2 regions of the Saccharomonospora xinjiangensis XJ-54 genome follow, and region 1 is predicted to be linked to the other one. Evidence: riboswitches for the same ligand, from Rfam matches in the RefSeq annotation. Region 1 holds a riboswitch; the other holds the start of a gene.
What was found. A riboswitch is a leader RNA that binds a small molecule or an ion and turns the genes downstream of it on or off. The one in region 1 is predicted to bind thiamine pyrophosphate.
Positions count from the first base shown of each region.

Region 1 (4,668 bases):
AGCGCGGCCACGATCCGCGACATCGTGGCCGCGGCGACGCCCTCCCGTGCCGCGAGATCCCCGAGGCGCATCCGCCCGCACGACCCGAGCGTGGCCATGGCCGAGATCGCGCCGTGCCCCGGCCCCGGCGCGCTCGCCTGCCGCAGCGACCGGGAGAGCCGTCCGATGATCAGAAACAGCCTTCCGGGTACGTCGGACGACGACTCGGGCGACTCGGTCACATCGGGCTCCTTCGGTTCGCACCTCGGCGGGCTTTGCGCACACCTTACGGTCGGAAAAACCGGCTCAGGAGAGCGACCCTTCAGCGTGGCGGACTCGAAGCGTGTGCCCAGAACCGCTTCGGAATCCGGCCTGCCTGCCGCGCCAGCCTGCCCGCGATCACGGCCGCGCGCATGGCGCGCGCCATGCGCTCCGGGTCCTGCGCCCTCGTGACGGCTGTCGAGAGCAACACGCCGTCGCAGCCCAGTTCCATCGCGAGCGCCGCGTCGGACGCGGTGCCGACACCGGCGTCGAGGATGATCGGAACGCCCGCCCTCGCCACGATCAACTCGATGTTGTGCGGGTTGCGGATACCGAGGCCGGTGCCGATGGGCGAACCCAACGGCATCACAGCGGCACACCCGGCCTCTTCGAGGCGCAGAGCCAGCACGGGATCGTCGTTGGTGTAGGCCAGCACGGAGAATCCGTCGGCCACAAGGCGTTCGGCGGCCTCCAGTGTCTCGATCGGATCGGGCAACAGGGTGCGGTCGTCGGCGTGGACCTCCAGCTTCACGAGGTCGGTGCCGAATGCCTCACGCGCCAACTGTGCGGTGAGCACGGCCTCGGCGGCGTTACGGCAGCCCGCCGTGTTGGGCAGCAGTTCGATTCCGAGGCGCCGCAACAGGTCGAGCACCCCGGAGCCACCCTCGGCGTCGGCCCGCCGCAACGCGACCGTCGTCAGTTCCGTCCCCGACGCGACGAGCGCACGTTCGAGCACGCTCAGGTTGCTCGCCCCACCCGTTCCGATGATCAAGCGTGAGGTCAGCTTGTGGTCGTCGATGACAAGGTGGTCGCCTGCGTCGTTGGTGTGGTCGTGGCTCGTACGGCCCTCGGCGAGAGCGTCCTGGCCCACCTCAGGTTCGGTACCCGCGCTCATGTCACCCTCCCTGCACGGCGGTGAGGATCTCCACCGCCGCCCCTTCGACGACCTCGACCTCGCCCCATGCCCCTCGGCGGATCACCTCGCCGTCCACCGCGACGGCGACTCCCTTGGCGTCCCCGACGGCGATGGCCAGCACGTCGGCGACCGTGCTGCCGTCGGGAAGCTGTCTGCTCTCACCGTTGACAAACACCCGCATCAGCGCGCTCCTCACTCGCGTTCCTGTCCGGTCGTGCCTTTTCCGTGCCGGGCGGCGCCGGGGTGCCCGACAGCCACGCCAGCACCGCGTCCGAGGTGATCGGCGCCAGCAGGAGGCCGTTGCGGTGATGCCCCGTCGCCGCGTACACACCGTCGCTCAGCAGGCCGAGGTAGGGCACGTTGTCGTCGCTGCCTGCCCGAAGCCCTGCCGTGGTCTCGATCAGCTCGTACTCGGTGATGCTCGGGAAAACCCGCTCAGCCCCTTCGAGCAGTTCCCGCACACCCCGCGCTCGCACACCGGTGTCGAAGCCCGCCTCGTACTGCGTCGCGCCGAGCACCAGCGACCCGTCGTCCCTCGGCACCAGGTACACGGGGCGGGACTCGACCACGGCCCTGATCGTGTGCCGTGGCGGGGGGAGTGTGCCCCTGCGCGAACGCAGCCTCAGGATCTCCCCCTTCACCGGCCGCACCGCCGAGGCGAGTTCGGGATGAAGCGTGCCGCTGTGAGCGCCCGCGCAGAGCACCACGGCGTCGAACCGCCGCGCTCCGGACGACGCCGTCGCGACGCGGTCGGCTGCGAGTTCCACCACGGCCTCGGCAACGAACTCCGCACCACGCGCTCGCGCGGCGAGCAGCAGCGACTCCAGAAGGCGGCGGTTATCGACGAAGACGTCGCCCGGCACGAGCAGCCCCGACCGCACAGAGCCGAGGCCGGGTTCCGTGCGGCGGAGTTCCCTACCCGTGACGAGGGTGGCGCTCCTGCCGATGCCGTCGAGATACCCGGCGAGGACGCCGAGCTGGTCGGCATCGGCGCGGTCGAACGCGGCGACGATCGTGCCCTGCGCCGAAAGCCCGCAGTCGAAGCCCTGCGCCCGCAACTCACGCGCGAACGCGGGCCAGCGGCGTAACGACTCCTCACCGAGCGCGAGCGCGGCCTCCTCGCCCGGCCACGCCTCGGCGACGGGCGCGAGCATCCCGCCTGCCACCCAGGACGCACCACCGCGCGCGGGAAGGGGATCGAACACGGTGACGCGGTGACCTGCGGAGACCGCCCGCCACGCCACGGCGAGGCCGATGACACCGGCACCGACGACCGCGACGTCTGTACTCATCGAAGATCACGCTCCCTGCGCCGGCATGACCCGGATCAGGTTCCACGGTCGGAGCGCTTGCTCCCTCTCAGCCCTTCGCGGGCTCCCGTGCGGACGACTGCCAGCCTACCCCGCGCGTGCCGTGCGGCCGTACTACGGTGGCGGCATGCCCGGCCTCGACGGTGATCGCATCAGGAAGCGTCTCGACGACGCGCGGCTCTACCTCTGCACCGACGCCCGCGCGCGTCAGGGCGACCTCGCCGAGTTCGCCGACGCGGCACTCGCCGGCGGCGTGGACATCGTGCAGTTGAGGGACAAGACCGGCGGAAAGCCGCTCGAAGCGGCGCAGGAGATCGCGGCGCTTGAGATACTCGCCGAGGCATGCGCCAGGCACGGCGCCCTGCTCGCGGTCAACGACCGCGCCGATGTCGCGGTGGCCGTGGATGCCGACGTCCTGCACCTCGGCCAGGACGACCTTCCGGTCGCCGTCGCGAGGCGGATCGTCGGTGACGACGTGGTGATCGGCCGCTCGACCCACTCGTGGGAGCAGGCCGCCGCGGCTGCCACAGAGGAAGGCGTTGACTACTTCTGCGTCGGCCCGTGCTGGCCGACCCCCACCAAGCCGGGAAGGGCCGCGCCGGGACTCGACCTCGTCCGCGCCGTGTCCTCCGGCATCGAGACCACGCGACCGTGGTTCGCCATCGGCGGCATCGACCTGGCCCGCCTCGACGACGTGCTGGCGGCGGGAGCCGAAAGAGCCGTCGTGGTCCGCGCCATCACGGAGGCCGGCGATCCCGCCGAGGCGGCGCGGGAGCTACGGCACGGTCTCACCCGCGCGGGCTGAGTCCTCTCGCCGTCCTCTCGCCGTCCTCTCGCCGTCCTCTCGCCGTCCTCTCGCCGTCCTCTCGCCAGCCGCCTCACTCCTGGGAGCCCGGCTGCTCACCTCCCGCGGGATCGCTGGACGGCTCCCGCGACGGCTCGACGGACCCACCGGGTCCCTCGTCAACCGGAGTGCTCTCGTCCGGCTGCTCCGTCGGCTGGGTCGGCTCCACCGGCTCGGTCTCCCCTGGCGGAACGGTCCCGGTGCCGCTGCCGTCCTGGCCGTCCTCGTCGTTCCCGCCGTTCTCACCGCCCTGCTCGCCCTGGCTCTCCCGTTCGTCGGGCGGTACCGACGTCGAGGTGGTGCCGCCGTCGTCCGGCTGCCACAGGCCGTTCTGCGGCGACCGGTGCTCGCCGTCGGCTGCTCCGCCGCGAACGATGCTGCTCACCGTGGTCGAACCGTCCCCTGACAACGCTTTGCCGGTGACACCTTCGTAGCCGGTGACGACGAGCATCCCGATGACGAACGCCAGCGCACTCGTCGCCGCGAGTACCGGTCCCCTGCGGCGCCACCACTGGCGGCGTTCACGGGCGTTCTCGGCCTCGCCAGAGGAGGCCAGCACCCTGGTCCGCTCCCTGGCCTGGTGCATGGCCGCGTACTCGTCCAGCTGCTCCCGGCTCGGCGCGGGTAGGTACAGGGTCTTGTCGAGATCGGCCTGCCGCTCCCTGCGCCTGCGCCGCCCCGCCACAAGCTGTGCGGCCGCGCGGGTCCGCTCCAGGGACCTCATGAACAGTTCGCTGCCGACCGTCGTCACGACACTGAGCAGTCCAGCCCCGACCACGGTGCCGTAAACCCCGAGGGTGGAACACAGAAACGCCGCCGTCACGGCCGCGAGCGCGGCCGCGGCAACCTGCGCCGGTGACAATCCCGGCTTGCCAGGCTCGCGCGAATCGGTGTCGTCTGCCTTCGTCCTGTCGTCGATCATGCCTCTCGATCCGCTCGCACTCCCCGGACAACCCCTCTAACGTGACCATCGCCCGAGTTGCTCCCGGCGTTGCCCGACGTGAGCACGATTACGTCACATCAGGCTTTCCCTGCGAGACAAGACCATCCATTGTGGACCGAGGCCACTGACCCAGCGCGAAGGAACGGTCACGGACGGGTCAGCGTCGTGACGAACTTGTAGCGGTCGCCCCGGTAGATCGAGCGCACGTACTCCACCGGCTTGCCGTCCGAGGCGAACGTCTGCCGTGCCAGCAGCAGCACCGGCATGCCGACGTCGGCGCCGAGCAACTCCGCCTCCTGCGGGCCTGCGAGCGACGTCTCGATGGTCTCCTCCGCCCGGTCGAGTTCCACGCCGTAGCGGTCGCGCAACGCCTCGTACAACGAGCCGCCCGACGCGACGTGCTTGCGGAGGCCAC
Region 1 covers NZ_JH636049.1:2,874,992-2,879,659, reverse strand. Annotated here, with positions in the region: gene SACXIDRAFT_RS12895 (MarR family winged helix-turn-helix transcriptional regulator) at 1-221, opposite strand, end outside; gene SACXIDRAFT_RS12890 (thiazole synthase) at 302-1,135, opposite strand; gene thiS (sulfur carrier protein ThiS) at 1,137-1,337, opposite strand; gene thiO (glycine oxidase ThiO) at 1,315-2,448, opposite strand; TPP riboswitch at 2,444-2,547, opposite strand; gene thiE (thiamine phosphate synthase) at 2,594-3,271, shown strand; gene SACXIDRAFT_RS12870 (hypothetical protein) at 3,345-4,232, opposite strand; gene SACXIDRAFT_RS12865 (GntR family transcriptional regulator) at 4,400-4,668, opposite strand, start outside.

Region 2 (4,668 bases), 380 kb from region 1:
TCGTCCACCGAACGCAGCACCGGCAGGATGAGCCGAACGACCATAGGAATGATCACCAGAGCCTGCGCGAAGGGGATCAGGAGCGGCGAGGTCCGCAAATCCCACGGCAGATCACCGAGCGTCACCAGATAGCCGAACCCGACGGTCACCGCCGACACCCCGAGGGGCAGCATCAGGGCCGCGTCGGTGATCTCACCCGCGGTCCTGGCGCCCCTGCTCGGTGAGCGGCGCAGTACGACGACGGTGACCGCCGCGATTATCCCCACCACGAGGGCGAGCATCGTGGCATCGGATGCCGTGCGGAGCGAGTTGAGCGCGGCATCCCATCCTGTGACGTTCAACGCGCCGTCCTGCCCCGCTCCGGACAGTGCCCGGTATCCGTCGAGGGTCCAGCCCTGCCGTCCCGACACTGAGCGAAGAAGCAACGCGACGATCGGGGTCAGCAACAGACCGAGCACCAGCGCCGAGACTGCCACCACAGCCCACTCGCCGCCCTCCGGTCTGCGAGCCGAGTGCCGCGCCGAACGAAGCTGCGCCGCGTGTTCGTTGCGGCGGCGGGCCACCGCGCCGACGCCGAGCGAGGCGACAACGGCCAGGAGTTGCACCAGTGAAAGCGCCGCCGCGCCGGGGAGATCGAGCAGATCCACCGTGCGGAGGTAGATCTCGGTCTCCAAGGTGCGGTAGCGATTGCCTCCCAACATCAGCACCACACCGAAGCTCGTGGCGCAGAACAGGAACACCACGGCCGCCGACGCCGACACCGCAGGGAGGAGCGCGGGCAACGTCACGGTGCGGAACGCCCTGAACCGGGATGCTCCGAGTGATCGGGCCGCGTCCTCGACCCGCCGGTCGAGGTGAGCCCAGAGGCCACCGACGGTGCGAGCCACGACGGCGACGTTGAAGAAGGCGTTGGCGACCATGATGCTGAGCACGCCGCCGTCCGGCCACAGCGCGCGGAACGCCAGCCCGACCACGACAGCGGGCAGGACGAAGGGCACCAGCACGAGCGTGCGCACCACGGTGATCCCGGGGAGCCGCACTCTCGCGAGGACGAAAGCCAGCGGGAACCCGGCGATCAAGGCGACCACGGTGGCGCCCAGTGCCTGCGCGACCGTGAAACCGGCGAGTCGCCACGTCGAAGGGTCGGCGAGCGCCTCGGCAACTCCGCCTTCGGTGAAACCGAGGCGGATGATCGCGACGACGGGCCAGGCGAAGAACAGCCCGAGGAACGCGACCGGCAGGGCGGCCAGCGCGCCGATCGCCGACGCCCGCCGCACGCCGGACCGCGGGCTCAGCCCTCCAGCAGTGAGCGCCATTCCCCGATCCACTGCTCCCGGTTGGCCTCCACTTGTTCACCGGGCAGCGAGATGGGCTCACGCGGCAACGGCGCAGCCTGCGCCCACCCCTCGGGGAGCGCGACGCCCTCCCTGGTCGGATACACGTACATGTTCGCGGCGACGGTGGACTGGAACTCGTGCGAGAGCAGGAAGTCGATCACCTTTCCCGCCTCGTCGGGGTGTTTCGTGCCTTCGAGCACGCCCGCGTACTCCACTTGCCGATAGCAGGTGTCGAGCAGTGCCTTGGTGCTGGTGGTGCCGTCCGGCCGGATCTCGGCGGCGGGAGAGGACGCGTACGACAGCACGATCGGCCGGTCGCCCTCACCCGAGGACCCCGAGAAATCCTGGGTGTATGCCTCGGTCCATCCGCTGACGACCTTCACTCCGTTGTCGGCAAGGTCGCCCCAGTACTCCTTCCAGCCGTCCTCACCGTATTTCGACACGGTCGCGAACAGGAAGGCCAACCCTGGCGACGACGTGGCCGGGCTCGGCACCACGACAAGGTCCTTGTACTCCGGCTCGGTCAGAGCGTCGAGACTCGTCGGCTCGGGCACGTCGTTGGCGGCGAACCACTCCGTGTCGATGTTGACGCAGACATCGCCGACATCGATGGCCGACAGCCGCTGCTGCGGGTCGAGGGCGTAACGCTGCGGGCCCCGGTCCGCCTCGGGTGAGGTGTACGGCTGGAACACACCCTCCGTGAGCGCGCGGGAAGCGAACGTCGAATCGACTCCGTACGCGACGTCGGCGATGGGGTTGTCCTTGGTGAGCACGAGCTTGTTGGTCAGCTCCCCCGCATCGCCTTCCTTGCGGATCTCGACGCGGATGTTCGCCCGCTGTTCGAAGGCATCGACCACCTCTTGCGGGACGGCCCACGACTGGTGGGTGACGAGGGTGACCGTCACCGGCCCTTCCTCGGGCTCGTCCTCAGCACCGATGACCGTGCATCCGGCCGTCAGCGCCCCGGCCGAGAACAACGCGATCGCCGCGCGCAACGACGTTGACCACTGGCCCGACCTCTGGCCCATTCAGCCTCCTCGCCGTGACCGCGCAGGAAGCTGCCGTACACCTTCCTGCGTCGGCATGATCCGAATCAGGTGCGGACGGTCGTGGGCCGCGTGCCCACCTCTCAGCCCGGCGCGCCGGACTCCCGTGGCAGCGTGCAGCGTACCCGTCCCCGTACCACGATGAGCGCATGACGGAGCTACTCAGTGACCAAGGCATCGACGAGGCCCTGCGCGAGCTGCCCGCGTGGCGGCGCGTCGGCGACGCGATCGAGCGCGAGACCGAGCTGGCGAGTTTTCCGGAAGCGATCGAGGTGGTGAACCGGGTCGCCGAGCTGGCCGAGGCGGCAAACCATCATCCGGACATCGACATCCGTTGGCGCACGGTCATTCTCCGCTTGAGCACCCATTCCCACGGCGGAGTCACCGACAAGGACATCGCTCTTGCACGGGAGGTCGAAAGAGTGTTCCCGAGCGTATGATTCCGGCCTTTTCGGGCAACTCTCGGGCGGATGCCCAACGTTGGGATTGGTGAGAACCGATCACCTTGAAACCCGAGGGGAGTGCGCGATGATCCGCATCGTCCGGCGTGCGCCGTTCGCGTCGGCGCTGGCTCTGTTGGCGGTCTTGCTGGTGGGGGCGATCCAGCCCGCGATCGCCGAGCCTGCGGATACGGAGCGACCTCCCGAGAGCGCGCCGACCGCTCCGCGCGACGAGGTCGTCCAGGCTCTCGTCGTCGGAGGAACGGCCTTCGCGCTGATGGTCGCGGCTGGCGCCGCCGTGTTGTTCTACACGGCCCGACGTCGTCAAGATGACCCGCTGTGATGTTGTGATTACCCTCTGGGGCGCAAGCCGCGGTGTGGAAGGTCCCACCGTGGGCCTTTCACACCGAGGGAGCACGATGTTTTCGCAGCGTGGCGTGGTGACCGTGGTGGCGCCGTTGGTGGCGGTCGTACTGGGGTTGGCGGGTTGTTCCGGCTCCTCGGGCACGCCGAGTGGGGAGGCGGCGCCTGCGGGTAGCTCGCAGTCCAGGGCGGCTGACGAGCAGGCCATCCGTGACACGTTCGAGCGATATCGCACCGCACTGCGCGAGCAGGACGGCGAGTCGGTGACCTCGCTGGTCACCGCGGGAACGCTCGACTACTACGGTGAGCTCGCCGGGTTGACCGCGACCGGAGGTCCCGAGGAGATCGGGGCACGGGGCATGACCGACCGCATGAACGTCGCCATGCTGCGGCACAAGTTGGGGGCAGGGAAGGCTGAGGGCATGGACGGCAAGGCTCTGCTGACTTTCGCCGCGAAGGGCGGCCTCGTGGACAAGTCGGCCGTCGAGGACTTCTCGCTCGGGGAGATCACCGTCAAGGGCGACACCGCGGTCGCGTCCGTGTCGCCGTCACGCCAGGACGGCCCTCAACTGCCCCCGCGCACCTTCGCGAGGGAGTCGGGTCAGTGGCGGGTCGATCTTCTCCCGATGATCGAGAACACCGACAAGACGCTCGCCCAATTGGCCGAGAAGTACAAGCTGACCGAGGACGAAGTGATCTTCAAACTCCTCTCGGCGGCCACAGGGAAGCAGGTCGGCCAGTCGATCTTCGCCAAGCCGTAACGATTCGGGTGATCAACGCGGTGATCGGGGTGCCGAGGTACGTCGAAGGGACCGTCATGCATCGGAACGCACCCGCGCTGACCCCGAACCAGCGCGCCGGGATCTGGGCGCTCGCCACCGCGATCACGCTGTTGTTGATCATCGCTTTGGGGGCGCTCGGGTGATCGCCTCGAGGTGAGAGGGTTCTCATCCGGAACTCATCGTCGGCCAACGCGCCTGGTGCACTCTGGGGCGAATGACCGCGTGCCCACTCCTTCTCGAACCTCTGACCTGCACCTTTTGCTCGGCTCGTCCGCGAGGGAGCTCGTCGCCGCCGTGCTCGGTGCCTCCCCTTTCCCGGCTGCCGAGGTCCGGTCGGTGCGGCCCATGTCGGTGACCGTGCAGCCTTCCGGTGCCGCGCTCGTCCGATACGCCGTCGAGTTGGGCATGCCTGACGCGACCGTCGTGCGGGAGACACTTGTGGCGGCGACAGGCTCTCTGCTGCCCCGAGGTGCGGCCGTGGTGGAGGGTGATATCGACGCCAGGCAGATCGCGGTGGGCCTGTGGCGGTGGCCGAACGACCCCGCGCTTCCCGCACTGCCGCGGCTTCTCGACCCGCACCGCCTGAGAAGCCTGCTCGCGTCGGCCGACGTATCCGGGGAGCATCCGCCGATCGTCCGGGTGCTGTCGTACCGGCCGACGCGGCGGGCGGTGCTGGAGATCACGACGGGGGAACAGCGGC
Region 2 covers NZ_JH636049.1:3,259,949-3,264,616, reverse strand. Annotated here, with positions in the region: gene SACXIDRAFT_RS14800 (ABC transporter permease) at 1-1,316, opposite strand, end outside; gene SACXIDRAFT_RS14795 (thiamine ABC transporter substrate-binding protein) at 1,292-2,365, opposite strand; TPP riboswitch at 2,391-2,501, opposite strand; gene SACXIDRAFT_RS14790 (4a-hydroxytetrahydrobiopterin dehydratase) at 2,533-2,823, shown strand; gene SACXIDRAFT_RS14785 (hypothetical protein) at 2,912-3,166, shown strand; gene SACXIDRAFT_RS14780 (hypothetical protein) at 3,243-3,947, shown strand; gene SACXIDRAFT_RS14775 (phosphotransferase) at 4,191-4,668, shown strand, end outside.
Region 2: another riboswitch for thiamine pyrophosphate. It lies ahead of SACXIDRAFT_RS14795 (thiamine ABC transporter substrate-binding protein); the one in region 1 lies ahead of thiO (glycine oxidase ThiO).